2 linked regions of the Candidatus Finniella inopinata genome follow. Each later gene encodes a partner of the first gene's protein in a complex. Links are inferred from orthologs where the notes say so. Each region holds a gene or a part of one and is shown on either strand. Other genes may lie near its edges. The genes, in order: EQU50_RS07790 and dapF.

Region 1 (12,215 bases):
GGATGGATCGGCGTTGTCTTAACAGCCTGGTGTTTTTACTTTTTTAGGAATCCTGATCGCGTTGTTCCTGATCGTTATGGACTGATTGTCAGCCCGGCTGATGGAAAAGTTGTCGCAATCCAAGATGTTGTTCCCCCACTTGACTGGGAAATGGGCAGTGAACCACGAGTTCGTATCAGTATTTTTCTGAACGTTTTCGACGTCCACTTAAACCGCATTCCGATTGCTTCACGTGTTAGAAAAGTTCTGTATTATCCCGGTAAATTCTTCAATGCCTCTTTAGACAAGGCCAGCGAGCATAACGAACGCAACACATTGATTTTAGAAATTAATAATGAACAAGATATGGCCGTTACTCAAATCGCTGGTCTAATCGCGCGGCGTATACGATGTGATGTGATGGCTGACCAAATGGCACAAACGGGGGAGCTTTTTGGCCTGATTCGGTTTGGCAGTCGAACTGATATCTATTTACCTTTGAACACGGCGCCATTAGTCATTGAAGGACAGAGAATGATCGGCGGAGAAACCATATTAGCAGATTTAACAAGTGATGAGTTCCCCCGACATGGGAATACTCTTTGAAAGATGAAAAATGAGAAAGCCTTTTAGACGCAATTATGGTCCCAAACGACCCTTCAAAGATCGGTTTCATGGTCGATTTCGCCAACCAAACTTAGGCAAGTTATCGTTAGGAGCAATGGTTCCGAACATGGTGACTATTGCTGCCTTATGTTGCGGCATGACAGCTGTTCAGATGGCCCTTTTACAACGGTGGGATTTGGCGATTGGGTCTGTTTTAATTGCTGGTTTCTTAGATGCGATGGATGGGCGCTTGGCTCGCCTTTTAAACAGCTCCAGTCGATTCGGCGCTGAATTGGACTCGTTTAGTGATCTGCTCAGCTTTGGGGCGGCCCCTGCCCTGATTATTTATTTACGAATTTTGAACCAATGGGGCGAAACAGGCTGGGGCATTTGCCTATTTTTTATCGTTTGTATGACGCTGCGCCTGGCCCGTTTCAATACCCGCAGCATTGAAGGAACCAATCCTTCGTGGGGGCAAAACTTCTTCACAGGTGTCCCCGCCCCAGCTGGAGCCTATTTGGCCTTATTGCCCCTTATCCTTCAGCAATATCATAGTGTCGTCAGTCTAGAACAGCCAATCGTCTATGCAACTTTTTTGATTGGCACAGGAACACTGATGATCAGCCGCATTCCTACATTTTCTTTGAAGAAACTAATCATTCCCCATCGATTGGTTTTACCGTTGATGTTGGTGGTCTTTCTAACCTTAGTCGCCCTTTACAGCAAACTGTGGTTAACCTTAACGGCGATTGGAGTGATTTATCTGGGACTTATTCCGTTTAGCTTTCGGGCTTACAAACGGCTTGAGAGGGCGATCATTGTTCCTGCACCTGCAGGAGAAGATAATCGAAAAAACAAAGTGGTCGGAACGGCGGGATTTGAACCCACGACCCCTATCCCCCCAGAATAGTGCGCTACCAGGCTGCGCTACGTTCCGACTTAACTGGTTCAGTATAGTTAGGGGGAGGTTAAAAGGCAACTGCATCAGAGTTTTCTTTTCAAAAAAAGATTGGAATCAAAGATCTTATTTCTATAAGCGTCCTAATTTATTTTCTCAAACCACTTTTTTAACGCTTGTTCCTTTTGTTTTTGCTCTCTAGTTACATGTTCTTTTTCCTCCTCGACCATGTCTTGCCAAGGGCTATTATCCGGCAATGCTTGGCTTAATTTAGAAGAAAGCATCTTATCTTTTGGCACAAAAGCATATAACCCCATAAGCGATATAAAAGCAGCCACAAACAATAAACAGCATATTCCTCTAAAACTTGTCACCTGATCACAGACATAAGCTGTCATCAGGTAGAACATAGAATGTGACGCCGCCCATATGAACAGAAGGTATGTGTAGCGGCCAAAAATTGGGAAACTTTTATTGATAAGGGGGGTCGCCGGTGTTAGCCCTTGCCCCAAGCACGAAACAACCACTTGAATCACAAAGATCACTGGGGCGCTTGTAAAACCAGTCATAAATATACCTAACAGAGGCATTAACGCCAAAAGGGAAAATAGTTTAAACTTAAGAATGGTAAAGGGATGAAATTTCAATCCCAGCAAGCCGTAACTAACCTCAGCACACATAACAATAAAAAGAACCAGCGTTGTTTGGGCCATTACTTTGTTCGTTGCTATGCCCAACTCATTTGACATAACAGAAGGCAAAAAAGCGTACGAAAAATAGAAAGCTATGGCTGGGAAAAGATATAAAGCGAACAAGGCTGGAATGTTGCGATGTTTAAAATTTATGGACAGGTAAAGATCAGAGAATTTCTTTTTTACTTTCTTCTCCGCCAACGCTTTTACAAATTCTGGCGCTTCTTTAAGGGTTCTTCGTGCAATTGTTCCCAAAACTGCCACCCCTGAACCAATGTAAAAAGGTAATTTCCAACCATTTTCTGGTGAAAGCAAAACACAAACGGCCCCGATGCCACAAGCCACCAACCCGCCCAAAGAACATGTAGCCTCTACAAGGGCACTGCAAAAATAAACCTTTGGTTCGGGAACGGTCTCTGTAATAAAAACATCGGCGGCTATACATTCTCCACCCGAGGCGAAACCCTGAACGAGTCGTAAAATAAGGAACAAGGCTGCTGATAAAGCCCCCCATTCTGCATAGGGGGGGATGTTGGGGATAAGGATACAAGAAATGGACATTAAAAATGTTGTTGAAATTAAAACAGGAACCCTGCCAATTGTATCGCCAATGTACCCCCAGAAAATCGCAGCCAAAGGGCGAATGCAAAAGGAGGAGCAAAATGTAAAAACCGTCAGCATCGGCGTCAAATATGAATCACTGGGAATAAAGATCTTTGTCAAAATAACCGTCAAGTGAACGGCTAACATCAAATCGAAGAAATCAAGAAAATTGCCAACCAAGACAATAGCAACAGATTTTTTGACATTGGAACTTAAAGCGTTATCATCAGTTTTAACTTTCATTTGGTACCATCTGTTATGGGCAGGACGATTGTTCACCGTATAACAAATTAATTTGCGCACTTCCATTAGATAAAAAAATATTATTCAACTGAATAGAAATTCCGCCCTGAATTTACAAACCCAGGATTTAATAAATAGCTAGAAATTCACCACCCAGATGGCTAATCTCTAGGTATATGTTTCTTTTAAGTGCCTTAACTTATGCAAAGCCTAGCTGATATCCGCCGCACGTTTACGGACTTTTTTAAAAACAACGACCATGAAGGGGTGCGTTCCAGCCCTTTGGTACCGCAAAATGACCCCACGTTGTTATTCACAAATGCGGGTATGGTACAATTTAAGGATGTTTTTACAGGCAAAGAAAAACGCCCCTATCAACGCGCCGTGACAGCCCAAAAATGTCTGCGCGCCGGTGGCAAGCATAATGACCTGGACAATGTTGGCTATACGGCTCGCCATCACACGTTTTTTGAAATGCTGGGCAATTTCTCCTTCGGTGATTATTTCAAAGAACAGGCGATCCATCATGCCTGGACTTTGGTGACCAAAAACTTTCACCTGGACCCCAGCCGCCTTTTGGTGACGGTTTATGCTGAAGATGAAGAAGCCGCGACCCTTTGGCGTAAAATTGCAGGTTTAAGGGATGACCGTATTTTACGCATTTCCACATCGGACAATTTCTGGTCCATGGGGGATACAGGTCCTTGTGGGCCGTGCTCTGAGATTTTTTATGACCATGGTGAAGGCATTCCAGGCGGGGTTCCCGGATCGGCTGACCAAGATGGTGACCGGTTTATCGAGATATGGAATCTGGTGTTCATGCAGTTTGAACAGCATGCCGATGGCACCCGGACGAATTTACCCAACCCATCGATCGACACAGGTATGGGCCTGGAACGGATGGCGGCCGTCATTCAAGGGGTTCACAACAATTATGACATCGATTTATTTAAAACCCTGATTGCCACGGCCCAAGATCTAGTCGGGAATTCAGGCCCCCAAAATCGCCAATCATACAACGTCATTGCTGACCACATTCGCGCCAGCAGCTTTTTAATTGCGGACGGCGTTTTGCCATCCAACGAAGGGCGCGGTTACGTTTTGCGTCGCATTATGCGTCGTGGCATGCGGCATGCTCATAAATTAGGCAGCCAAGATCCCTTAATGTATCGGTTGGTGCCAACGTTGGTGTCGTTGATGGGCGAGGCCTATCCCGAACTGGTGCGTGCCCAACCTTTGGTTCAACAAATTTTGCATCAAGAGGAGGAAAAGTTCCGCCAAACGTTAGAGCGCGGGTTGAAGCTTTTGCAGGAATCAACCACTGTCCTTTTGCCTGCGCAGGCCTTGCCGGCTGAGGTCGCCTTTAAGTTATATGACACATTCGGATTCCCTTTGGATTTAACCCAGGACGTTTTAAGGGCGGAGGGTCGTACCGTTGACGAGGCCGGCTTTCAAACCTGCATGGCTGAGCAAAAGCAAAAGGCTCGTGCAGCTTGGGTCGGGTCGGGTGATACGGCCAATGAACAGGTATGGTTTGATTTTCATCAGCAATTCGGTGCCACTGAATTTTTAGGGTACACAACAACCGAAGCTGAGGGAACAGTGTGTGCGTTGGTTATAAACGAACAAAGTGTTGAGGAAGCTAAGCAAGGCCAAGATGTGATGATATTAACCAACCAAACCCCTTTCTATGCCGAGTCAGGCGGCCAAATGGGGGATCACGGTTTTTTAACAACAGAGGAAGGCGCTGTTGTCACGATAACAGACACTCTAAAAAAAGTGGGCAGTCTGCATGTGCATGTGGGTCATATAGAAAAGGGTCAATTGAAAACAGGGCAAACCGTCAAGCTGAATGTGGATCGCGACCGTCGCCGTCAGCTAGCGGCCAACCATTCAGCAACCCATTTATTGCACGCTGCTTTGCGCCAGACCTTTGGCAAGCATGTCACGCAAAAAGGGTCGTTGGTGGCACCTGACCGATTGCGGTTCGACTTTACGCATCCAAGACCCGTTACAAAAGAAGAACTCGCCCAGGTTGAACAGGCCGTTAACCAAAGAATTTTCGACAATCAGGAAACATTGACGCGTGTGATGACCCCCGACCAGGCCATAGAGGAAGGCGCCATGGCTTTGTTTGGGGAACGATATGGGGAAGAGGTGCGGGTCGTCAGCATGGCTGATTCGGTTGAACTGTGTGGCGGCACCCACGTGGAACAACTGGGCACCATTGGTCTTTTCAAAATTACGGGGGAGAGCCCTGTATCAGCGGGCATCCGCCGTATTGAGGCGATCACGGGGCCTGCCATTTTGACCCTTTTGGCGGAGACGCAAAAAACACTCAGTGCTGAACGGGAACAAAACCGCAAACAAGTCACTGAACTGCAAAAGCAATTGGGCGATATAAAACGCCAAACCCTTTTGGATGGCGAATCGGATAACGCTCAGACAATCACCATAAAAGGTTACCCGGCCATGGTGCATCATTTGAAAGGTGTGCCCGCCCGTGATCTGAAAGCCCTGGTTGATCGGTATAAGCAAACCCTGGGGTCAGGCCTTGTGATTGTTACCAGTATAGACGACGATAAAGTGGCCTTGGTGATTGGCGTCACGCCGGATTTAACCGACCGCCTAGATGCCGTTAAATTGGTGAAAATTGGTGCCGAAATTTTAGGGGGACAAGGTGGCGGAGGACGCCCAGACCTTGCCCAAGCCGGCGGCTCAAACCCGGAAAACATTGGCCAGTTGCTGGAAGTTTTAAGTCAGGGGATGTAACGACAACCTGCCCTACTTATAACAACTTATCCAATTCACCCGACTTATCAAGGGCATACAGGTCGTCGCAGCCACCAATGTGGCGCCCGTCAATGAAAATTTGCGGCACGCTGGTGCGCCCGTCTGCTTTTTCGGTCATGGCTTGACGAAGCTTGGCATTGTTCGAAACGTCGATTTCTTCAAATGATGCGTTTTTCTTGTTCAACAAAGCCTTCGCTTTAACGCAATACGGACAAGTGGACGTGGTATAGATTTCTATTCTCGCCATGGGTTATTTCCTTTCAAAAAATGGTTTAAATTCTTTAAGAACCTGCTGATAAACAGGTCGTTTAAAATCGATAATCAAGTCGATCAGTTGATCTGGTTCCAGCCATTTCCAATTGGAAAATTCAGGGTGGAAATCAGAATGAATTTGAATGTCGTCGTCATTGCCCGTAAAACGCAATAAGAACCACTTTTGCCGTTGGGAATGAAAACGACCATCCCATAATATGGGCCTTAGAACATCGGGGAATCGATAGTTGTACCAGTGTTCGCTTTCGGCAATCAGCTGGGCTTTGTCCGTGCCAACCTCTTCCTTCAATTCTCGAAAAGCAGCCTGCAGGGGTGTTTCACCATAATCAATGCCACCCTGGGGCATTTGCCATCCATCCGAAGGGTTTGAAGATATCCGAACATTATCAATACGCTGGCCGACAAACACATGATCATCGGCATTAAGCAACATAAGGCCAACGCCGGGCCGATAACCATCTTCCATTTGGGATTCAAAATCTGTACTCATTCAAAACCTGATCGGAAGAATGTGGTGGGCGCCGCAGGATTCGAACCTGCGACCCGCTGATTAAGAGTCAGCTGCTCTACCAACTGAGCTAGGCGCCCCTTACTAATTTTATAGACGATTCACCAGTCTTTTGTCGAGCCCTCTTAACATGTATAAGTTCGGGCACCATAAGATTTTATCGTCCCTTTTTAAGAATCGGGATACCTAAGTTTTGTAACCACACGATATCAAGCTTCCAAGGATGGAGGCTTCTCTCTCGCCACCTTTGAAACTGCTCGTCAATATAGTGTTGTGCCTGATCAGGCTTCCAGTGATTCACCTGGGCAAGATGGGCGGCCGCTTCGTCGCCCTTCCCTTGTGAAATTGCAAAACTGATTCGTTTAACCTGATGGCATGGCGGGCATAAAGCAATCAGCCCCTTCAAAGTTTGTATCTTTCGTTTATCGTCAAAGTGCCAAATCTCATGACATTCTACGGGCCATTGTTCGCCTGCCCCTCTACAAACCTCACACCGATGGCCTGCCGTTTTAAACGTGTATTTCTTTAATTTTTCCCAATCAGTGTAGCGAACATGGGATCGCACATTTGAAAACCCACAAGTCCTCGGCACAAGCTCTATGGTCAATAATTGGGTACCTACGCAGTCCTCTGTTCTTTGCAACTCAAGGGTTTCTATGGCGCGTGTGACGGCCACATAAAAGATGCAATCTTCCTCGGTGTTATTGGTTTTGAAATCATCATTCAAAAGAACTTGTGTCCATTCCTTACCTTTGGCCTTGTGGGCCGTGGTTACAACCACGTCCGCTTCCTCCTCGCCGTAAAGGCAAGACCGTTTGATCACTTTCAAAACCTTTAAGGCGTCATCCTGATAGGTGTCCAAAAAGTCAATCATGGCCTTATATTCGTGATCTTGCGATAACTCGGCCTCTTGAACAAACCTGACCCACGATGGGAAACGCTTAATGGTTAGATCCGTGATCAGCGCGATGGTCCCATTCTTTAAGTGATAGGCACTTTCAAAGGAACTGATAACTTTTTCAATATCACCGACGTAATGAATTTTTCTGTTCAATGTTTTGGACTGAATGATTTCATCAAAAATGCCGGCATTGGTGCGCGAGACAAAGGCGTACTTTTTTGTTCTGTCGATGGGCCCGATGGTGCTTTGAATGGCATCAAACCCTTTTATTTTATGGGTTTCCCCTAACCTTTCAAGGATCTTGTTCGCCTCATCCGCAATCGCGGACCCAAACCGAAACGACTGGGTCAGGTAATAAGTGTCCGCCTTGATGGTTTCCAGGGCGTTTTTTGTTCCCCGAAAGCCATAGATTTGTTGGTTTTTATCACCCACATAAATTCTTTGAACCGTTTGGTGCGACAGGATGTCGAGAATAACAGGGTTTGCGTCTTGCGCCTCGTCCAACATGATATAGTCGTAAGTATCAATAATAGGCTTTGAAAGCTGATAGAGCTTCAGATATGTATCATGGGTTGCTGGAATGGTGTGATTGTTCTCGTCAATCATGGCCTGCCACAGCCTTTTGGCATACCAGCAGGAAAGCACAATAAATTTTTCTAAAAATGTTTGGGGAGTATTGATGTTTTCAAGATCAAAATCCAGATTGTCCCGTTCATATTTGACCATCAGTTTTTCAATCCAACGCCGGGAATAGTGAATGGGCTCCAGTTGTTCATCGGCTGTATAGCAAAAAATCCTGACCATATCGATGGCGCTAGAGGCGATAAGGGATGAACTGGCAAGAAATTTGCCGTGGGTAAAAGGTCGAACCGCCAAAAACTCGATTAAATCAGAATGGTGGAGTTTGTGATTCAATTGCCCTTTATATTTTGCGCCCACCTGTTGATAAGCCAGGCCGTGAATGGTTTTACAGTGGATATACGGTGGAAATTTTGCCTGGGCCTCGGTTTTTAACGCCGCGTTATACGTTAAGTAAAGCCCCCGTCGCTTAGGATAAGCCAGGGCAATCATTTTAAGCGTTGTGGTTTTACCCGTTCCCGCCAAGGCCGAAACCATCAGATTGTGGCCAGATGTGACAGCCTGAACTATGGCCGTCTGTTCAGATGTGGGGGTTATTTTGGGTTGATAGGGAATCGGCATTTTGGGGTGATTAACAATTGAGGTTATCTAAATGTTTAGAAATTTTCCCTTATTTGCAATTGAAAAAAATCACCCCGTATTCAAATCACCAGCCAACTGACCAATTAGCTTCTTAAGATTTTCATCAGAAAGCGTTGAAAGATTCGGGGTGTCCGGCTGTTGGAAAAGGCCCAGGGACTTCGCCTGCAGCTCCTTCACCTTCAGCGCCAGGGCCAGATTGTCTTGGGACAGGGCCAGGTTGTATAAGCCTTCCAGTTGTTCCATAAGTGTAATAGATGTCAGAGGCGTTTTTTGAGTCATGATCGAAAAATCCATAAGGGGAGTAGGCATCCAGGTTAGCTGGAAGCCTAGGGTTTTCAAGGATTAGCGATGAGCCTGGGCATATGGTGGGTCACTCAAAACAAAAATTATGTGGGGTTTTTATCACACTGCCTTATAAATTCACCTTCAAAAGATGTCAAAAAAATTGTGCATTTTGACCAAATCTATAAAAGTTAAGTCATAACAATAACGGAATCTAATTTTATCCGTTTACTAATTTAAGGAGTTAACATGAAAAATTTATCGATCGCTTTGTTGGCTGTTGCTGCTCTTGGGACTTCAGCTGCTAATGCAAGTAACGGCTTCTACTTGGGCGCCAGCGCCGGTGTTGCGCAAACGAACGTACAGTATAGTTATGCGAACCAGAATACATTAAATGTGGGCCTAAATCCTGGGTCTGAATTTGCTCAAAACTTTAAAAATGACAGCGGTAAAGCTGGCGGATTGTTTGGTTTGTTTGCAGGTTACGGCGTTGTCGTCGGAAACGGCGCGTATTTCGGTGGTGAAGTTTATGGTGGTTTTGACACGACTTCTTTTTCACCCTATGACGACAGTGCTTCTGGGAAAAGAGTTGGATTTTGGAAAGCTAAACTAGAGCATAAGTATTACTATGGTTTAGCAGCTCGCTTAGGTTATATGATTACCCCAAGCACTTTAGTTTACCTTCGCTTAGCGATGGAATCTGGTAAATGGAAAGCGTCTGTAACTCCTAACAGCGGCTTGTTGGATGTTAACACCGTGCCCGCTAACAGCACAGACAGAAAAGTAGTTACAAAAAACAAAACGGGTATTCAATTTGCACCTGGTGCCGGCGTGGAAGTTTACGTTACGAAGAATTTGTTTCTACGTGCAGAATATTCATACTTGTTTGGACCAAAGATTTCGTTAACACAGACTACTGGGGACTTAGCGTCTGGTGTCACGGGTATCAACGGTACCTCTGTCAACCACAACTTCAAAACCAGCCAACATGCTATGAAAATTGGTATCGGTTACAAGTTCTAAATCTTTAAGGGATTTTGACATCCTTTAAGAATAAAGCTCTTACAAAGCCCGCGCCTCAACAGCGCGGGTTTTTTATTTTAGTCCTCCATATGTCTCATTCCCGCGCAGGCGGGAATCTAGGACACAATACAACTGGGCCCCCTACGCGGGGGTAACGATGGGAGGCGGTAAAGAGGATGCACAAGAAGGAACAGGATCAGGCCATTTTAATCGCGAGGTTGTTCCAACCCCAATTCCTGAATTTTCTTCCGAAGCGTATTTCGGTTGATGCCCAAAATGTCAGAAGCTTTTTTTTGATTCCCGCCGGTTGCTTTCAACGTAATCTCAATCAGGGGCTTTTCAACCTCCTGCAAGACCCTATGGTACAAACCCGAACAGGGCAGCTCGTCCCCGTGGTTTTGAAAATATGTTTCCAAAAATTGCTGCACGGTTGGCCCCAGGCCTAAACAAGACTCATCTTTTAAGGGGACAGGGTTTTTGGACATTTCCTTCGAATCTTTCACAACGTTTTATGAATCTGACAAAGCAACATAATACTCATCAATCAGTGCTTTCATGGCCTGGGCGTTATCCGCCTGATTAATGCTCACACGAAAATCTGTCGACTTGTTCAGCCCTTTGCTATACCAACCCACATGCTTTCGGGCAATTTTAACACCTGTCTCTTCGCCGTAATGACGCAACATTTCTTCCACATGATCTTTGATAATTTGGTGTTGTTCAGAAAGGGACGGATCGGGCAATAACGTTTTATCACTCAAATACGCTGCCACCTGGTTAGGGAACCAAGGGCGCCCATAACTTCCTCTGCCAATCATCACGCCATCGGCCCCGCTTTGCTCTAATAAAGCCTCTGCATCCGCCAGCGTCACCACATCTCCATTGCCAATTACCGGCACGTGTACGGCCTGTTTAACCTGGCGGATAAACGCCCAATCTGATTTCCCGTTATAAAGTTGGCAGCGCGTCCGCCCATGGATGGTGATCATTTGCACACCGCATTCTTCGGCAATTTTAGCCAGGCGCGGCGCATTCCGCGTGTGATCATCCCACCCTGTCCGCATCTTCAAGGTCACAGGCACAGAAACCGCCTTAACCGTCGCCTCAATAATCCTTGCCGCCAGCAATTCGTCGCGCATCAGGGCTGACCCTGCGTAACCATTCACGACTTTTTTAACAGGGCATCCCATATTAATATCGATGATCTGGGCGCCCAAGTCTTGATTAAGCCGGGCCGCCTCAGCCATCACCTCGGGCTCGCAACCAGCTAACTGAACGGCCATAGGCTGCTCGTCAGCGGACTTTTCAATCATTTTCATAGTTTGACGCGTATGACGAATCATGGCCTGACTGGCGATCATTTCAGAGATAACCAAGCCTACCCCCATCCTTTTCACCAGCCGCCGAAATGGCATATCCGTCACGCCAGACATAGGCGCCAAGATCACAGGCATACAAAGCTTAATAGGGCCAATCGTAACAGTCATAATTCAATAAGGAGGCTTCGTTAAAAGGTATAAAAACGCTTGCACACCTTAAAAGGAATAGGCGCTAAATTCAAGATTTTAGTTTGTGATGCAAGAACCAAGATGAGGCCGGACGGCGGGCTAATCATTTTATAGGGGGCTGCCATAATGGTGCCCCATGGCGATTGCACTGACATCTCCTCAGCCTAGTTTTTAAAATTACGGTTTCTGCTATTTCCCAAACTTTTGTAGATTGATTTGATTTTGTAGGTTTTGAGAGATCTACTTCCTGTTTTTTTTATTTTTAGACACTATCCTCCCCTTTAAAAGACTTACCGTTTATATCAGTCAATCCGCTCAAACGCGCTTTAAATTGTGGTCAGCGGTTAGAATTTTCAATAAGTATTTGTTGTCCCAGCCTGCTACCTTCCGTCGACAGCTCACCCCTCGTTTATTCGTTTTTTCTTGCTTGAGTAGATTCAAAGCAATACGTCTCATGACAGCCAAATTCTTGGCCGCGTGGCCAACATGCACCTGGTTATGGTCTTCCCTAAAACCTACATCCAAAGACCAGTGCAGGTTAATTTCTATGTTCCAGTGTTTTCTGACAGCAACCATAAACTGATCAATATTTTCATAGGCTAAACTTGTTAGAAAGTAGCGGGTACTACGCTCAACCTGATTATTAGTTGTGCGTGTTGTTTCAAGCATGCCAACACCCTTTAAC
Region 2 (11,562 bases), on another replicon or contig:
ATTATCGTCTTCAACGCCATTCAAAATACCTTTAAACAGCAACTGGGCCAAGTTGTGGGGTGTTGACGTCTGTTCACGTGATTGGGCCATTAATAACCGCCACAACGTTTTCAGGTTTTCAAGGTTCGCCTGAACGTGTGGGCCGTCAGGATCAAAATCTTTCAAATAAGTTTCAAGTTTTTCTATTTGTGACAGACTGATGACACCTTTAAGATGCCCTGATTCAACCAAAGATTCCAAAGTCACCAAGTGGCCGGTTCTTTCAAAAAACGCATCAAATTGACGACCATCAATCTGAATACTTTGGAAAAACCCCTTTCCCTTCAATAGAAATTCTAAAGACACCTCGGAAGTCCCATTATACCCCGCACCTAAACACTGAAAGACAGTGAAAAAATGGCCGTTCAGATGCGGTTGCGATTTTAAAATTCCATGGGCATTAAAGGCGCCAAAAATTGTTTCATTGAATTTTTCCGCGTTTCGCTTTCTTTCGGCAAATGTCTGGCCGACCTTACGCAAAATCCGCTTTAATTTTTCTTCCGTGTCAGAGTCTGCCCGCTTATCGCTGACACCCCAACATCCAGAGAATATCTGCAGCAAAGCGTGGTCCGCCAGACCAATTAATCCGGCATCATTGTCTTTGTGACAAGATTCTTTCAAGTCATTAAGCTGCAAAACCACATCGACCGCTGTGAGAGTATTTTTGAGACCAACAATACTCCAGAGTTTCTGCCATTCTGTGTAATCAGGGGCCTTAAACAAACGATCGATTGATTGATCTTGTTTTTTCAACAGCTGCGTTACATGCGCGAACAGGGGGAATTTTGTTTGCTTTGCTGAACTCTGCTGAGGCTGTATTGAAAGTTTTATAGCTCTCCCCATTTCCGCTTGTTCTCGTTGGTTTTGCTCTTCTACAGAAAGCGCAATAGTGGCTTGCATCAAATAGTCATCATCATCAAAATGATCACCCGCATGACCATGCGCCATTAACCCCATTACACAAAAAAATAAAGTAATCTTTTTTAAACACATATTCTGAAAACCGTTCTTAAACGTTAATACAAAAACATCCTCTTACATAAAAACTAATTACCTGCAAAAGGATTAAATGTAAAGTATAATAATAATCTATTTTAGACTTGTTCAATTTTTTGGAATCGATGAGTGTTTTCCATCGGATGAAAGATTGGTAATCTTTAGGGTGAATTCGTTGACAAGTAACTTGCGTTATGTTGATTAATAACCATGGACAAAATCCTTGAATTTTTTGACAACAAAATTCCATATACGTTGACTGTTCGGGTAACCCCGAAAGCATCGGCCAACCGCCTGAAAGCCCAGATTCAAGAGGATGGCACGGTACTGATTCGCGCATATTTAACCATCGTTCCAGAGGATGGCAAAGCCAACAAAGCCCTGCTTAAAATGCTGGCGAAAGAGCTTGGCCTGCCTTTAGGGGCGTTTGAAATTACCCACGGCCTTAAAAGTCGAACCAAAACCATCAGGATTAACATCTGAATTAATTCACACCAAATCGATAATCGGCGGTACAAAATTCGCAAACAACTTTGATCTCTCCATCAACAGCCATGTCCATGCGATCCTCCAATGGGAAGTTTTGAATGACTTTTTCGATGCGATCTTTTGAGCAGGAGCATTGGGCCTTCAACGATTTTGGTTCTAAAAGCTGCAACTGGCGTTCATGAAAAAGGCGATGCAACAGCTGCTCGCTGCCCAGGTCAGCGTCTAACAATTCGTGTTTGGTTAACGTTCCCAATAGACTCAGATTCGTTATCCAATCGTCTTCTTCTTGCTCTTTCTGTTCAGAGGTACTTGTTTGTTCTAAAGGCAAGCGTTGCAGAATCAAAGCCCCTGCCATCAACTGCCCATCCGAACGGCTCGGTTGACTAAATACAACCAACCCGGTGGCTATTTGGTCCGATTGACGAAAAAAGTGATGCATGCAATCCGCTAGCGTCTTCCCAGTCAACTCAACAATCGCCTGATACCGTTCGGTTTGATGGGCAAGGTCTGCTGTAAAAACCATAAACCCTTGTCCAAAAACATCCAGCAAGGACAGCGAATGATAATCCTTTGTGCTTTCAAACGCAGGCGCCAATTGGGCATAGGCACGCACGTGACCCTGCGTATTGATATCAACCGTGATCAGACGGATGGGCCCCTCATGATCAGGGTGCGCCGAAACTTGAAGGGTAAAAATACCATCATATTTAACATCAACCGACAAGGCCGCGGTTAAGGCCACCAATTCGGCGACATATTGGTTGACGAAATCAGGATATTGGTGATTCGCCAAAAGCTCCTCAATCACGGACCCCAGACGAATCAGCCGCCCTTTAACATGGGCATGATCAAGGTAGAAGGGAAAAACACCTTCCGCTGTGGAAGACAAGAAATTTGAAACAGCCATAAACATCCTATTCTAATGTCCTTTAATCCATACGCCCTTTGGGGAAAAAAGATCAAACATAAAAACAGGAGGCCCATTAAAAGGTTTTAAAATTTTAGTGTTAATTTGAAATAAATTCACCTTAAAATGTATCTGTCGTCAACGGATCAAATTTAATAAGGAGTCTTAAAAGTGAGCTTAAGAAAAGAATTTTTGTATGGTTTGGTGCTGCCTTGCCTGTTTACCAGCACAGGTTTAATAGCATCTGATAGTCAATTGGATCAAGCTGCATTGAAAAACGGTATCTCAGCCTTGCAATCTGGAAATAAGGGTTCTGCTGCAAAACAGACAACTTTAAAAGATGAATCAGATAGTGATACTGAAGAGCCGTTGGCTTTTTCCTCGAACTGGACAGGCGGTGCACAAGCCCCCCAAGAAAAAAAGGGTGAAACTGTAGCAACACCTGCAATTCCTGTCGTTGACGATATAGACAGCAGCGATTTAGAGGATGAATCCGACAAGAAATCTGTCGCTAAACCCAAGGTTGAGAAAGGAAAACGGCGCAAGGAAAAATTAGGGGGGAGTAGTTCCACTTCCGACACGGCCAGTATTTGGGCAGCATTGAATCAATTGGGCGCAGAAGATAATGATTCTTCCGATCTTGCAGATTTACCGACCGTAACTGTCAAAACTCAAACCGCACCTGGGATTGCTAATCACAGAAGAACCAACACCCAGGAATTAGTATCTAAATTATCGATAATTACAGAACAAAATAGCATGATGATAAAGCAACAGACAGAGTTAATCATGTTGATGAAACAATTTAAAAATCCGACTGATGCAAAATAAAACCCGGGAAGAGGTTTCCTCTTAAGCCTAGAATATCGACAAGGCAGTAGCTTAGTCTCTGCCTTTATACTCCCCATTCAAATTATTTTTCACTCCCTCGATATTTTTTCCTTTTTATTAAGACTTCGTTAAATTTTTGTATGGCAAAATTATGAATGAAATTTAGTAAAATTTAAGAAGATAACGCATGAAATTTAACAAAAAAATTTTTAAAATTGCTTTTTTTAGTCTGGTCTTATGGACAACTCTAGCTCAGAATGCCTTTTCAGCTGATACAAATCAGAACGATATAAACAATGCCACTTTAGGCTCTAACACCTCTAACTCCAGCATACCCACTCCTGTCACTTCCCCAACCATTCAAGAACCTTCACTAAGTTTAACCGATTTTTCCGCAGGGCTTTCTGCGTTAAGTAGTCCCGGATCGACTTCGGTAAGTGTTTCTCAAGAAAATATCTGTCAAAGTTGTGCCACTGGAAGCCTTTGTGCACATGCTAAAAGAGACTTAGCATCTGCACCTTCCCAGTTCGAAACCGTTGATCAAGAAACACAAATCTTGGCCCTCAAAACATTATTGAGGTTTTCAACTGAAACTATTGCCCTTCCGACTGGGGCAAAGCTTTTCGATATCGCGAAAACGATATCTTGTTCCATAAAAAAGGCCGAATTATTGGGATATTTGATGGCAAGAGGGTGTGTTGATGTCCGCCGTCAAGCTGCTGATGCGCTTACCTATATCTTAAGTGGGGGAAACTCTAATATATGTACTGCCGATATACTGAATTCTTCAAAGATTTTGGATGATTGTCAGGATATCCCATTGGACATCCGTTTGGCTGCAGCGAATGCAGCATTAGAAGAAGCTATTAACAAAAACAGCTTGAACAACAACGAAATTCCAATGACCTCAAACTTAAGGCGAACTATTGCAGCACCTGAGCCCTTTATCTCTCAGATTGTGGTCAAATGCCTTTACAAAGCCCCAACGACTTCGCCCCTTATTACTCTTTTTAGCAGGGCTGCAAACGACCTTAGGGGGGATGAATATTTTCTTTCAGATCTTGCACGCCGAATTCTAGGGCAAGCTTACCTGTAAAAAAAGGCCTTTTGTTGTTAGAAAAAACATTTCTGGAGAATAGCATGAAACTTGATACCTTGAAGATATCCTTATTGGCTCTTGTCTTTGCCCTTGGGTTTAATGGCACTGCTCAATCAAGCAATTTTGGATGTGATTCCGACTCAGACGATGAAGCTCGGGCAAACAGACGCACTATTATGAAGCGTTTGCTTAAAATTGGTGAAGAAAAAGCTCCAAGTCACTGTGGTTCCAGTTATATTTCACCCCGAAAAGAAGCTGCGGGTTGGTTGGAAAAATTCAATAATGGTCAGCAGGAACTTGCTATTATGTCCTTATATGGAATGTTAGAAACAGGCTCTCAACAAAGGAAACTGGCTTCTGGTAACGCTTTGATACAACTGATCATTCAGACAAATCCGAAACCTTCCATCAGCCAGGAAAAACAAAAGTCATCTGAAAAAACAGGAAAATCCATCACTTTAACAGCAGATGTAGACTTAAATTCTTGCAAAATTGCTCAATTGATTGAGAACTTTTCAAGAAATTTCAATGCTCGTTTAGTGGCTAAAGCTGAGGCTGGCCTTGCCAACGGTGGAACGGAGCATGCTGCTGCTTTTAATCCATTATCGCTTCAGGCCCAAATGACTCAATTCAGCGATCTTACTTTTTATGCGAAGTTATTAGAACAATGTGGTGTAAAACTGGACTTTAAAGGCAAGGGAGCCTTGGATATAACGATTGATCCATTCGGAAGTCTTGCCACTTCATCACAAGATTGTGAAATTGACAAAGGCACAAAACAAGCCATCAAAAAGATCATCAAAGCTTTCGAGTGTTCTCCGATAACACCGTCTATTTCAAACCTGTTGAAAAAAGTTTTGCCCTATGGAACGCCTAAACAACAAAAAATCATAAAAAGGATGATTGAGGATTCATAAGAACTGACCAAAAACGCTTTTTTAGATTGAGCTTGATTGTGTAATTCATTAGGGTATATTAATACTTTTTTTGATTTAACGGTGATGGTCATTAGTCTATCAAGGCGTCAATTTCTGGGAACAGTTTTTAAAGCTGGTGTTTTCGTAAGCTTGCCGTCAGGCTTATTAGTTCGGGATCAAAAACCAATAGAAATGCTTTCAACTGTTGTTGAAGCAGCTAAGGTTGAGCAACCAACGGCATCGCAAAAAGTTAAAAAAACCGTTCTCAGACCCTTAAAAAAGGTTGTTAGTTTCTACAACAATCATACGGGTGAGTTTTTGAAAAATTGCACATTTTGGGCTGACAATAAATTTTGTTCCCAGGCACTGTCTGCTATCAACCGGTTATGTCGCGACCATCGTACAGGTTTGATTAAGCCCATTGACCCCCAACTTCTGCTGTATTTGAATAAGATTTTAGAAAAAGTAGATACCACCAAGATCGTTAATATTGTTTCAGGTTACCGATCTGTGGCGTCTAACCAGCACTTGTGTGAACAAAGCCAAGGGGTCGCCCGCAACAGTTACCACACAAAAGGTCAAGCGATGGATTTTTATATCCATGGCATTTCAACACGCACTCTTTTCAAGGCAGCCTTAAGTTTAAAAAAAGGTGGAACGGGCGGATACTCTCAATTTGTTCACATTGATACCGGTCAGGTCAGACGCTGGGGATTTTCAAATGCTTGAAGGGAAATTCAATACAAACAACTGGGGGGCAGAACTTTTAAGAAGTTGGGTACAACACCTTAAAAAAAGATTCGATATCGCCCGTAATCACCCTAATATGATGATGCCTCAAACCGTGTTGGTGTTCGACACATTGATGGCCTTTCTGTCCTTGTTTATCGCCCTTTATCTTCGGGTGGGGGATGAATTTTTAGATTATTCGCCCCAATTTATTTTAAAAAATATGGTGGTTTTTTCGCTAACTGCGGCCAGTATTTTTTGTTGGATGCAGACGCACCGGACGTTATGGCGATATATTACGTTTGAGGATATGGTTCCTTTGGCCTTGGCCGCCCTTTTGGCCAACGTCCTTTATTTCCCCTTGATGATTTTAATTGCCCAACAAGAATCCATGCCCCGATCAGTTGTTGTGATTAACAGTTTGGTTTCTATCATGTTACTGGGCGTTCCCCGTTTTTTGTATCGTCTTGTTCAGGAACGCCATCTGCAGCAAAATAAACGAAAAGACGCCGAGGCCGCGGTGCCTGTTTTGCTGATTGGGTGCAGCATTCACGCGGAAAGTTTTATTCGTGAAGCCTTCCACAGTCCCAATTTGCCCTATGACCCGATTGCCTTGATAACCCTTGACGACGAGGAGATTGGACGCAAGATTCATGGCGTTCCCATTACAGGCAGCTTGAAAGAATTGGCATCTGTTCTGAATGATTTGAAAATCGAGAACCGTATGCCAAAGCAACTGATCATCACCCATAACCAAATAGAAGCCAAAGATCGCCGATTTATTGCCCAAACCGCGCGACTTTACGGCCTAACTTTGATGCATTTGCTGCATCATTTTTCGTTGGATGTGGTTGAAGAGGACGAGGGGTAGTTTAGAGGTTGCAGTGCATCGTTCAACGCTAACACGATCTTTTGTTCATGTTGTTCAACCGTGCAAAGACGGCGTGGGGTTATATCCACCAGCTTTTTGATAAGGACGGGAGTCACAAGATAAAGATCGCCTGTGGAATCTGGTCGTCCTGGACAAGTATAATCCTCACCAGTTTTCAGATAATGCCACTCGCTTGTTTGGCCGGTTTTAACCCTGACCAGCTGCACTTGTATGCCTTCTTTTCCATGATTCACAATTTGGATGCTTGATTTATGCTGGTGCGAGGGAATAGTGTTTAGGATGCTGAATTGGGCTCCATTGATTTCTATATCGTTGCCCCTTACAGATTGGCAGAAAAATAACACCAGGGCAGCTGGGATCATGTAAAAACTTTTCATAATCATGTCTATACAATTAAATTTTCTATTAACTTAATTTTAGGCGTTTTATTATTAATATAAGGTTAAGTTGAAAGTTGGATTTAAGCCAGAACCGGTGATAACTCAAAATGGGGGTTCCCCATGGAGAGACACCCTTATTCTTTTGATCAATGGTCTGTTTAATAGACTCATGGTTGAAATGTCAGGCCGGCACTATTCACTGCTGCGGGAGAGGGGGTAGTAACAGTCACAGGTGCCTGATAAGCAACACTTGCAACAGCAGCATGGAACGCAGCTGCAGTCGCCGTCGTTCCAGGTGTCGCTGCAGAAACCGTGATAACAGAGACAGGTTCATTGACATTGTAAGCCATGTATTGTTGCGGATCCGACAACATTTGCACGCTTCCAACCAATCCAACTGGTGTGCCTATATTTGACGCCGTGATCGCTTGCGGCGTGCTGGCGTCATTCGTGACAAGCGATCCTACTCCCGAGTATGTATTGCCCGCATTAAGACTTGGAAACGTATACGACTGCCCCGCAGAGATGGTTACGTTTTGGGTGGCAGCTGCGTTACCGTTTTGGAACAGGCTTATACTGATGGTTGATGCTGTGGAGTTTATGATAATTGCTGCTGTTTGCTGACTTTCTGAGGGCAACGAGAACAGGGGCTGATAAACTTGCTGGCCCACACTAACTGGTGTCAAATCGCTGGGGGCAGGCTGTACGGGCCCTGGTGATGGATCGACGGCAGGTGTGACAGGTGGGGATACGGGTTGTAATGTTCCCAAAAGGGCCGCAAAGAAATTGGCAGAGCTTTGTTGACTGTAATTGGGTATTTGAACAGAAATAACCATGCCTAAGGTATCTTGACTTACATTCCAAAATGCCCAATTTGGATAAGGATCATTCGTCACTACGTTCGTATGTCCCTGGAAGCCAACGCCTATACTGCCGGCAGTTAAGGCGGCTATCGTTTGCGTTGGATCCTCGCCATTAATAACGGGACAACATACCCAGGCATTCGCGGAATTGATGGGAGTATTCCAGTATGCATATCCGCCAGGCTGAATATAGGCGCTGCTAGAATCAAGATTAGTGATGGAGGGTGAAGTGACAGTTCCATCACTGGTCAGTAGGACCAGATTCATAGGAAACCCGCCTTGATGGTTTTGATAAGCCCATGTGTTATTAAAAATGGCAAATGGTATCGTGGATGTTGGCTGTTGGTCAGAATTGTCAGTGGTAAGGGGAAACAACCTTATATAGGTGCTTCCGTTTGCAGTTACCTGCGTCAAGTCAGGCGTACCTGACCCCATGACGGATTGGCACATGAACAAAGCCAAAGCGGCTTGCATTAGGTGGTTCTTTCTCATTTTTAAAACCCTTTTTAATTAAATTTATTAGTCACAATATAATCTTACATTTTCTTTATTAAAATATTGTTAAAATAAAAAATGTATAGAAATGTCTAAGGAAGACAACGTCTGCAACAAAACCGCACGAAGGTGCGTCGCTGACCAGAATTGTCTCATCGCGCACACAAATAAAAATTCAATAATCTCTAGCTTTTTATTGTTTCTTAAGACTTTATTAATAGCTTTATGTTATTTGGATTGGTGCGGTAACAAGATGATATTTTTAACATCTTCAACCCCATAGGAGGCGAACATGAAAACCAATTTACTTACTTTTGCAGCCACCATTCTTATCCTTGAACCTTGCCAGGCCAGTAATTCATTTTTTGATGAATCGACTAATGCTGGTCCAAAAATCACAGAAATTAATAAGACATGGTGCGGACTTTCATCAATCACTATTCCAGCAGACCAATGGAGGGATGTTGAAACCCTTTATTTGGGCAGCAACAAATTGACAAATATCCCTGTCGGTTTAAGTGAATTACCAAAATTGAAACAGGTGTATTTGGAAAACAATCAGCTTCGATCTGTAGATGATGCTGCTGTTCAGCAATTTAGAAGAATTTCGACTTTGCACCTGCAGGGTAATAAAATGCACCGCGTCTCAAAGACGATTGGGGATCTGAACGACTTAAAAGAGTTAAATTTGGCCTTTAATGAACTGACCAGCTTGCCAGCGGAAACAGCACAGCTTGAAAAAAGCTTGAGTACTTTGAACTTAATGGGCAACCCTTTGATGAAACATGGTGAAAAAGGGGCTTTAGGTTGGGAGGACTTGCAGAAAATTTTTGGCAACAAGTTTCTTTTTAATCCGCCAAAAAAGAGCCTGCATAAATCAGCTGAGCTTCACCTTGCATCAGAAAATGGTCAGTCCCAAGATGAACACCTAACACGCCCCCTTGCTGCTTAACTTGAACATCATGATCAATCAAACCCAGGGCCTGACCCGCTGCAGCGGCAGCACAGGCCCCCGTTCCGCAAGCCTGCGTAAAGCCCGCTCCTCGTTCCCAAACTCTTAAATGCAAAGTCTGTCGATCGACCTCGGTGGCGAACCCCACATTCACCCGCTGGGGCATGGTTGGGTCAAGTTTAGGCAGATACGTTTCTAAAAGAGGCCCCCATTTTTCACAAACAGACAGGTCATTAACGAAACAAACCAAATGGGGATTTCCTAAATCAACAAAAACAGCCGATGGATTGCCAAAATCATCAAAAATATTCAAATCAATTGTTTGAACACAAACTGGCTTTGGCAAAACAACACGAACAGTCCCATCCTTTAAAAGGGTGCAATCCAAGGTACCCCCCGCCGTTTGCAAAGTGACTTTTTCAAGGTTGTAACGTTGAATCAGCAGCTTTGCAACACAAAGACTACCATTGCCGCAGGCTTCAGCCTCTGAACCATCAGAATTGAAAAAACGAACATTATGAATACTGCCATTGTCACCAGCGGGATAAACGTAAATAACCTGATCACATCCAACCCCCCAACGGCGATCAGCCATTTTTTGACTGAGGCTGGGTAGGGTTGTTGGGTCAATCAAGGTGTGGTCAGTAATGATCACGAAATCGTTCCCCAACGCACATGCCTTGATGAACGAAAGGGACCCTATCATGGCTTTAAAGATTTTAAAATAGCAAAAGGATTCGGTTTTTTTGAAGGAGGCGAATTTTCTGAGTCAACTATTAGTTGATCCGAATCTGCTGAGGCACGGGGATAGGGATTTAAGGATAAAGACAAATACTGCGCAGATATTTCGCCCAAATCAACAACGTCTTCAATGCTAAATTCTATATCATCATCTTCGTGATCATGAAAAGTTTCGTCCTGATATCGTTGATCAACAACGTGAAAGCTGAAGCGACTGTCGACACTTTCCGGCACCTCTTTCAAACTGACAACGCAGCTTTGAATAACCTCAGCTTGAAGACTGCCCGTCAGGTAATACCCTTTGTAGGCTGTGTGGCCCGATTCAATGGCGTATTCCATCTTCAATTTATCAATGCTTACGACACCAAACCGTTGGGCTAAAGCTGCAGCTTCGCTGGGTGTGGCCTTTAATGAATAAAGCAAATTCTTTTTGTGAAGACGTTCTAAATTAACAAGGCGGCTTAGTTCGACGTAGGGTTCCATAAAACTCAAAACACAACAGGAGTTGACATAACCCTAAGCTACACCACTTTCAAATGATTTTGCGAGTTTTTCTGTTTGATTTTTTGCCCATCAACTCTTCCATAAAATTCTCGCAAACTCATTAGAAAGCGGTATAATACGAAAGCTAAAAAATGTAAGTGCTTTAGTGTGCTGCTTATTGATGATTCTGTGAGACCTTCCGTTCTTATAACGTCCCAGATGTCATACCCGCGTAGGCGGAAATCCAGACAATACAACTGGACCCCCGCCTACGCGGGGGTGACAAAAGGGGTGTTGAGACGAAGCAAGTCAGCGAAATGATCTGAGCGGGGCACATCACTTTTTAAAGAATGGTTTTTTATGTTCTCTGTATTTCAAAATTTGGCAATTCTGGCTCTGGTCTTTTTATGTGGGTGCAGTCCCCGAATAGACAGCCGCGGGTATAATATCGAAACCATCAATACAGCTGATGTAAAGGTTGGCATTGACACCCAGCAGACCATACAGGAACGTCTAGGGTCGCCTTCCACAGTTTCCCTATTCTCTCCAACGCAGCAGGGCCAGTCTTGGTACTATATATCCAAGAAGACCTCATCGACCTCCTTTTATCAACCAGACACCCTTGAGCAGCACGTATTCGTGATTGATTTCAACAACAAAGGGGTAGTTCAAAATATCAGACGATTTGAAGGCGAACATCAAGTTGAGGCCGTGAATCGGAAGACAGAAACCTCTGGTTATGAATCCAG

What was found.
Region 2: the proteins of EQU50_RS07790 (region 1) and dapF are in contact, whole or in part, in a solved structure (PDB 5YGU), measured with the Escherichia coli proteins. The link is inferred for Candidatus Finniella inopinata from one-to-one orthologs.

What each region holds. Positions count from the first base shown.
Region 1 is NZ_SCFB01000020.1:17,155-29,369, reverse strand. What follows is about bases 4,822-7,657. They hold EQU50_RS07790 (RNA pyrophosphohydrolase), read right to left. Parts: upstream 6,578-7,657; coding sequence 6,065-6,577; downstream 4,822-6,064. Other genes in these bases: EQU50_RS07780 (UvrD-helicase domain-containing protein), read right to left, coding at 6,753-7,657; grxC (glutaredoxin 3), read right to left, coding at 5,810-6,061; alaS (alanine--tRNA ligase), read left to right, coding at 4,822-5,793. Outside these bases: EQU50_RS07820 (phosphatidylserine decarboxylase), read left to right, coding at 1-585; EQU50_RS08680 (CDP-alcohol phosphatidyltransferase family protein), read left to right, coding at 596-1,495; EQU50_RS07805 (MFS transporter), read right to left, coding at 1,627-3,021; more of alaS, read left to right, coding at 3,223-4,821; more of EQU50_RS07780, read right to left, coding at 7,658-8,696; EQU50_RS07775 (hypothetical protein), read right to left, coding at 8,766-8,996; EQU50_RS07770 (outer membrane protein), read left to right, coding at 9,249-10,022; EQU50_RS08590 (helix-turn-helix domain-containing protein), read right to left, coding at 10,229-10,507; tRNA dihydrouridine synthase DusB, read right to left, coding at 10,532-11,509; EQU50_RS07755 (ISAs1 family transposase), read right to left, coding at 11,846-12,215. UniProt on the Escherichia coli protein: Master regulator of 5'-end-dependent mRNA decay.
Region 2 is NZ_SCFB01000004.1:260,855-272,416, forward strand. What follows is about bases 8,391-11,330. They hold dapF (diaminopimelate epimerase), read right to left. Parts: upstream 10,296-11,330; coding sequence 9,486-10,295; downstream 8,391-9,485. Other genes in these bases: EQU50_RS03135 (hypothetical protein), read right to left, coding at 8,391-8,634; EQU50_RS03140 (leucine-rich repeat domain-containing protein), read left to right, coding at 8,930-9,589; EQU50_RS03150 (YceD family protein), read right to left, coding at 10,292-10,813; EQU50_RS03155 (outer membrane protein assembly factor BamE), read left to right, coding at 11,174-11,330. In the rest of the region: EQU50_RS03090 (hypothetical protein), read right to left, coding at 1-987; EQU50_RS03095 (DUF167 domain-containing protein), read left to right, coding at 1,246-1,518; Hsp33 family molecular chaperone HslO, read right to left, coding at 1,520-2,431; EQU50_RS03105 (hypothetical protein), read left to right, coding at 2,603-3,262; EQU50_RS03110 (hypothetical protein), read left to right, coding at 3,450-4,358; EQU50_RS03115 (hypothetical protein), read left to right, coding at 4,403-5,278; EQU50_RS03120 (YcbK family protein), read left to right, coding at 5,315-6,007; EQU50_RS03125 (nucleoside-diphosphate sugar epimerase/dehydratase), read left to right, coding at 6,000-6,878; EQU50_RS03130 (hypothetical protein), read right to left, coding at 6,839-7,276; more of EQU50_RS03135, read right to left, coding at 7,447-8,390; more of EQU50_RS03155, read left to right, coding at 11,331-11,562. UniProt on the Escherichia coli protein: Involved in the succinylase branch of the L-lysine biosynthesis and in the biosynthesis of the pentapeptide incorporated in the peptidoglycan moiety. Catalyzes the stereoinversion of LL-2,6-diaminopimelate (L,L-DAP) to meso-diaminopimelate (meso-DAP).